2 regions of the Bacillus sp. PK3-067 genome follow, and region 1 is predicted to be linked to the other one. Evidence: a T-box and tRNA genes for the amino acid it is inferred to sense, from the RefSeq annotation. Region 1 holds a T-box; the other holds one or more tRNA genes.

Region 1 (3,007 bases):
CAACTGTTTTGTAAATTGTTTTTTCAATATCGAAAAAGGCAATTTCATTTTTTAAGAATAGCGCATTCGCAATTTCATTTGCTGCATTTAATACAGCGGGAGTAGTACCACCGATTTTGCCACACTCATATGCGTATTGTAGACAAGGGAACTTCTCTAAATCTGGTTTTTCAAAATGTAAACTACCGATTTCTAATAAATTTAATTTTTCATAGGAAGAAGGCAGCCGAGTAGGATAGTGAAACGCATATTGAATCGGCATTCTCATATCAGGAGCACCGAGCTGCGCCATAACTGATCCATCAATAAATTCTACTAAAGAATGAATGATACTTTCTTTATGAATCATTACATTAATTTTTTTATATGGAATATCAAATAGCCATCTCGCTTCCATTACTTCGAACCCTTTATTCATTAATGTGGCAGAATCAATCGTTAGTTTTGCGCCCATTAACCAGTTTGGGTGCTTTAAAGCATCTTTTGCTTGTAATGTTTGCATTTCATCACGTGTTTTATCACGGAAAGCACCACCGGAAGCTGTTACAATTAACTTCTCAATCTCTTTATTATTTTCTCCGTTTAAACATTGGAAAATAGCTGAATGCTCACTATCTACTGGAATTAAGCGACATCCGTTTTGTTTCGCTAGTTCAGTTACGATATGTCCAGCTGCAACCAAAGTTTCTTTATTAGCAATAGCGATATCTTTCTTCGCTTTTAATGCTTCAATTGTTGGAAGTAATCCTGAAACACCTACAACAGAGCTTAATACAAGATTTGAATCAGGGTGAGTAGCTACTGCAATTAAGCCATCAGTCCCGTGTGTGATTTTTGTATTTGCTGAAATACGCGTACGAAGCTTGTCTGCTAAGTCTTTTGTCGCAACGCTTACAATACGAGGTTGAAACGTTTTGATTTGTTGCTCAAGAAGATCGATATTATAATTTGCGGTTAAACCGACGATTTTAAAATGTTCAGGATGAGCTGAAACGACATCTAATGCAGATGTGCCGATGGATCCTGTTGAACCTAAAATTGATATATATTTTACCATGAAAAAACCTCCAAAGTTGTTTCGAATATTTCAACAAACCTATATAACATTAGACAATTGAAGTGGAAATTCCTGCTATATAAAATAGAAAATTAGGGTTTGTTTGGAAGTGAAATGTGATAAACTGTAAAAAATAACGAAAAAGCAATGAAAGAGAAGAGTACATATTCGAAACTTTTTAGAGAGCTGATGTGTGGTGGAAATCAGTAAGGGATGAATATGGAATGGGCTCTGGAGCTTCTAACTGAAATGAGTAGGTAAAGACGGTTACTTCACGTTATTGAAGTATGAAGTGAGCTAATGATAGCTAATTAAGGTGGTACCGCGGGAGTCTCTCGTCCTTTTTTAAGGATGAGGGGCTCTTTTTATTTTGAGAAAGGAGGAGTTAGTGTGAGTGAAAAAATAATGTTAACAGGAATTAAGCCGACAGGTTATCCGCATTTAGGGAATTATATTGGTGCGATTAAACCTGCATTACAAATGTCAAAGAATAATGAAGGAAGAGCATTGTACTTTATAGCTGATTATCATGCATTAAATGCTGTGCATGATTCAGAAAAGTTCAGCAGTTATACGAAAGAGGTAGCAGCTACTTGGTTATCGCTTGGACTTGGGGAAGATGTTGTTTTTTATCGGCAAACAGAAGTACCGGAAATTCTAGAATTAGCTTGGATTTTAGCTTGCCTAACTCCGAAAGGTCTTATGAACCGTGCTCATGCGTATAAAGCGAAGGTGGAGCAAAATAAAGAAGCAGGGTTAGAGGTCGATGCGGGAGTGAATATGGGGTTATACACGTACCCGATTTTAATGGCAGCTGACATATTATTATTTCAAGCTACTCATGTACCAGTTGGAAAAGACCAAATTCAACATATTGAAATTGCGCGTGATATTGCGACGTATTTTAATCATACATTTGGCACGACATTTACACTACCGGAGTATGTAGTGCAAGAAGAAGGAGCTATTTTACCTGGTCTTGATGGAAGGAAGATGAGTAAAAGTTACGGAAATGTAATCCCATTATTTGCAGAGCAAGAAAAACTTCGAAAGTTAATGTTTAAAATCAAAACAGACTCTTCACTTCCAAATGAACCGAAAGAACTAGAAACCTTATTTACAATTTATAAAGAATTTGCGACAGAAGACGAAGTACAGTCATTACGTGAAAAATATGAGACTGGAATCGGATGGGGCGATGTGAAAAAAGAGTTGTTTCGCGTTGTAGATCGTGAGTTAGCTGGACCTCGTGAAAAGTACGCAATGTATATGAATGAGCCGGATTTATTATATGAAGCATTAGAAAACGGTGCTGAGAAGGCACGCGCTATTGCGAAGATAAATTTAGCAGAAATTAAAAAACGGATTGGATTTGAGAGGGAACGTTAAGCGTTCCCTTATTTTTTTAGATAATCTGTAATAATCTTCTCGATAACAGGAGGAAGATTATTAGGTAATTCATCAAGTGAAAAGAAGCGTAGTTCTTTTGATTCACTTTGATCGCATACAAGTTCACCATAAAATTCTCGGCAAATATAAACAACGAGTACACCGTGTACTTGATCGCCATTTGGATAGATTTGAAAGAAATCTGGTCCTGAGTATGTACGGAATAGTTCTGGATTTTTAATAATAAGTCCAGTTTCTTCAAACACTTCTCGTTTTAAAGCATCTTCTAACGTTTCGTTATATTCTAAGGCACCGCCAATAATGCCCCAGCGGTTAAAATCTGTACGGAGCTGCAGCAATACTTCATCTTTTTCATTTAATATAATGGCGTGTGATCCTATTAGAATAAGTGGATGATTTCCTACTAGATTTCTCATATCTTCAATATAACCCATGTCATTGCTCCTTGTATTTAATAATAGTTAGGAAGTTCTTTTAACATTCTTTCTGTTTTACGTGCTGTAAAGGCTAAGTTATGGTCATCTTTCGTTCTGAAAAATA
Region 2 (3,007 bases), 2.6 Mb from region 1:
TATATATGTATCTGTAACCAAATTCCAATTTGGATCGCCCTGTACAGCCTTCATATAATTCCCCTTCCCTTTTCATCTATGTAGGAAATATTAATTTATTATCGCACCACTAAAAATTAATATTGTTATATTCAAAATCTCTCATAATACTTATATCTATCAGTATATCATCTTTTCTCTTATTAAAAATTAAGAATAACAAATTTTAAAAAAATGTCGAAATTATTAACCACATACTTATTATATAATGTCTCAGATACATCACGCTAACATATTAGTTTAATCCATATATACTAGAATAATGTATCTGAAATTTATATATAATTTAGCTCTTTATGAGTGACCATTAAACTCTCGGTTAATGAAAGTTTCAATTTACTCTGTACGCTCTGAGATTTCGCTCAAGGCAAATCCAGCTTGATCATCTGCTGATTCCCTTATAGCTAAATCTCCTAGTGCTAACATGCCAATAAGTTGACCACTATCAACTACTGGTAATCGTCTAATTTGATGCTGTGCCATTAGCTCTGTAGCTTTTTCAATAGAATCATTTGGAGAAACTGAGATAATATTTGTTGTCATTACATTTGTAATCTTATTAGATCCAGGATGTTTTTCAGCAATCCCTCGAACGACTAAATCACGATCAGTAACAAGCCCAACAACTTGCTCATTTTCAACAACAGGAATTAATCCAATCGATTCTTCCTTCATTTTTACAGCTGCCTCATATACATTGTCTAGCGGTGTACAATGTACAATATGGGTACTCATTAAGTCTCTCACTCGTGTCATTATGATTTCCTCCTTTTTATACATACCATAGCTTTTCCAAAATTCCTTTATTTATTTCTGGAAAGTAACGTAATAAAAAGGATTAACAAAATAAAAAAGAGCCAGCATAATGCTGACTCTTTTTTGTATGACCCGTACGGGATTCGAACCCGTGTTACCGCCGTGAAAGGGCGGTGTCTTAACCACTTGACCAACGGGCCATGGCTCCGCAGGTAGGACTCGAACCTACGACCGATCGGTTAACAGCCGATAGCTCTACCACTGAGCTACTGCGGAATAATATATGGTGGGCCTAAATGGACTCGAACCATCGACCTCACGCTTATCAGGCGTGCGCTCTAACCAGCTGAGCTATAGGCCCATATACTTTACAGGGGCAGTAGGAATCGAACCCACACTGGAGGTTTTGGAGACCTCAGTTCTACCTTTAAACTATGCCCCTAAATGATGCCGGCTAGAGGACTTGAACCCCCAACCTACTGATTACAAGTCAGTTGCTCTACCAATTGAGCTAAGCCGGCATAAAAAAATGGTGGCTCGGGACGGAATCGAACCGCCGACACGAGGATTTTCAGTCCTCTGCTCTACCGACTGAGCTACCGAGCCAACATAAATGGCGGTCCCGACCGGGGTCGAACCGGCGATCTCCTGCGTGACAGGCAGGCATGTTAACCACTACACCACGGGACCATTTGGTTGCGGGGACAGGATTTGAACCTGCGACCTTCGGGTTATGAGCCCGACGAGCTACCGTGCTGCTCCACCCCGCGACAATATAAAGTTTTAAAAATGGAGGAGGTAGAGGGATTCGAACCCCCGCGCGACTCTCGCCGCCTGTCGGTTTTCAAGACCGATCCCTTCAGCCGAACTTGGGTATACCTCCATGAAGGAAAAAATAAATATTTTATTATTATATGTCTAAACCATTAAAGAAAAAATGGAGGAGGTAGAGGGATTCGAACCCCCGCGCGATTCTCACCGCCTGTCGGTTTTCAAGACCGATCCCTTCAGCCGAACTTGGGTATACCTCCGAGACATATATTAAATAAAGTGGAGCCTAGCGGGATCGAACCGCTGACCTCCTGCGTGCAAGGCAGGCGCTCTCCCAGCTGAGCTAAGGCCCCATGTTTTTTGGGAATATCGGGAAGACAGGATTTGAACCTGCGACCCCCTGGTCCCAAACCAGGTGCTCTACCAAGCTGAGCCACTTCCCGTTAATAAAAGCGCGCCCGAGAGGAGTCGAACCCCTAACCTCTTGATCCGTAGTCAAACGCTCTATCCAATTGAGCTACGGGCGCATATGGTGCCGAGGGCGGGGGTCGAACCCGCACGGTGGTCACCCACCGCAGGATTTTAAGTCCTGTGCGTCTGCCTGTTCCGCCACCCCGGCATGTCATATTGAAAATTGGAGCGGAAGACGGGATTCGAACCCGCGACCCCAACCTTGGCAAGGTTGTATTCTACCACTGAACTACTTCCGCAAGACATGTATGAGTTATTTTATTAAAAGTGCGGGTGAAGGGAGTCGAACCCCCACGCCAAAGGCGCTAGATCCTAAGTCTAGTGCGTCTGCCAATTCCGCCACACCCGCATATTTCATTAAAATGGTGAGCCATGAAGGACTCGAACCTTCGACCCTCTGATTAAAAGTCAGATGCTCTACCAACTGAGCTAATGGCTCTTAATGGCTGGGCTAGCTGGATTCGAACCAGCGCATGACGGAGTCAAAGTCCGTTGCCTTACCGCTTGGCTATAGCCCATTAATTAAGAATGGTGGAGGGGGGCAGATTCGAACTGCCGAACCCGAAGGAGCGGATTTACAGTCCGCCGCGTTTAGCCACTTCGCTACCCCTCCGACATATATGGTGGAGGATGACGGGATCGAACCGCCGACCCCCTGCTTGTAAGGCAGGTGCTCTCCCAGCTGAGCTAATCCTCCATTTTGCCTGGCAATGTCCTACTCTCACAGGGACAAGGTCCCAACTACCATCGGCGCTAGAGAGCTTAACTTCCGTGTTCGGTATGGGAACGGGTGTGACCTCTCTGCCATCATTACCAGACTGTATTCATTTAAGACAAGAATCATTTTAACTTATTTGACCTCGAAAGTCAACAAGTTTTTTATATTCTTTCAAAACTAGATAACATTTGCTACATATTATATGGTTAAGTCCTCGATCTATTAGTATTCGTCAGCTCCACATGTCACCAT

Evidence for each region. The T-box of region 1 lies ahead of M1D73_RS17115 (tryptophan--tRNA ligase). A T-box ahead of a tRNA ligase gene usually reads a tRNA of that ligase, here a tRNA-Trp.
Region 2: it has a tRNA-Trp gene. The T-box ahead of M1D73_RS17115 (tryptophan--tRNA ligase) is inferred to sense a tRNA for this amino acid. The anticodon was not compared.

The regions. Positions count from the first base shown of each region.
Region 1 covers NZ_CP096490.1:3,326,901-3,329,907, reverse strand. The annotation lists gene M1D73_RS17120 (1-deoxy-D-xylulose-5-phosphate reductoisomerase) at 1-1,057, opposite strand, end outside; T-box leader at 1,196-1,403, shown strand; gene M1D73_RS17115 (tryptophan--tRNA ligase) at 1,448-2,446, shown strand; gene M1D73_RS17110 (NUDIX hydrolase) at 2,455-2,901, opposite strand; gene M1D73_RS17105 (DUF2785 domain-containing protein) at 2,919-3,007, opposite strand, start outside.
Region 2 covers NZ_CP096490.1:741,407-744,413, reverse strand. The annotation lists gene M1D73_RS03835 (DUF3965 domain-containing protein) at 1-54, opposite strand, end outside; gene M1D73_RS03830 (CBS domain-containing protein) at 376-795, opposite strand; tRNA gene M1D73_RS03825 (tRNA-Glu) at 924-995, opposite strand; tRNA gene M1D73_RS03820 (tRNA-Asn) at 997-1,071, opposite strand; tRNA gene M1D73_RS03815 (tRNA-Ile) at 1,080-1,156, opposite strand; tRNA gene M1D73_RS03810 (tRNA-Trp) at 1,167-1,237, opposite strand; tRNA gene M1D73_RS03805 (tRNA-Thr) at 1,244-1,316, opposite strand; tRNA gene M1D73_RS03800 (tRNA-Phe) at 1,326-1,401, opposite strand; tRNA gene M1D73_RS03795 (tRNA-Asp) at 1,410-1,485, opposite strand; tRNA gene M1D73_RS03790 (tRNA-Met) at 1,489-1,565, opposite strand; tRNA gene M1D73_RS03785 (tRNA-Ser) at 1,586-1,678, opposite strand; tRNA gene M1D73_RS03780 (tRNA-Ser) at 1,734-1,826, opposite strand; tRNA gene M1D73_RS03775 (tRNA-Ala) at 1,847-1,919, opposite strand; tRNA gene M1D73_RS03770 (tRNA-Pro) at 1,936-2,009, opposite strand; tRNA gene M1D73_RS03765 (tRNA-Arg) at 2,020-2,093, opposite strand; tRNA gene M1D73_RS03760 (tRNA-Leu) at 2,097-2,185, opposite strand; tRNA gene M1D73_RS03755 (tRNA-Gly) at 2,202-2,276, opposite strand; tRNA gene M1D73_RS03750 (tRNA-Leu) at 2,306-2,386, opposite strand; tRNA gene M1D73_RS03745 (tRNA-Lys) at 2,401-2,476, opposite strand; tRNA gene M1D73_RS03740 (tRNA-Gln) at 2,481-2,555, opposite strand; tRNA gene M1D73_RS03735 (tRNA-Tyr) at 2,567-2,650, opposite strand; tRNA gene M1D73_RS03730 (tRNA-Val) at 2,659-2,734, opposite strand; rRNA gene rrf (5S ribosomal RNA) at 2,740-2,855, opposite strand; rRNA gene M1D73_RS03720 (23S ribosomal RNA) at 2,958-3,007, opposite strand, start outside.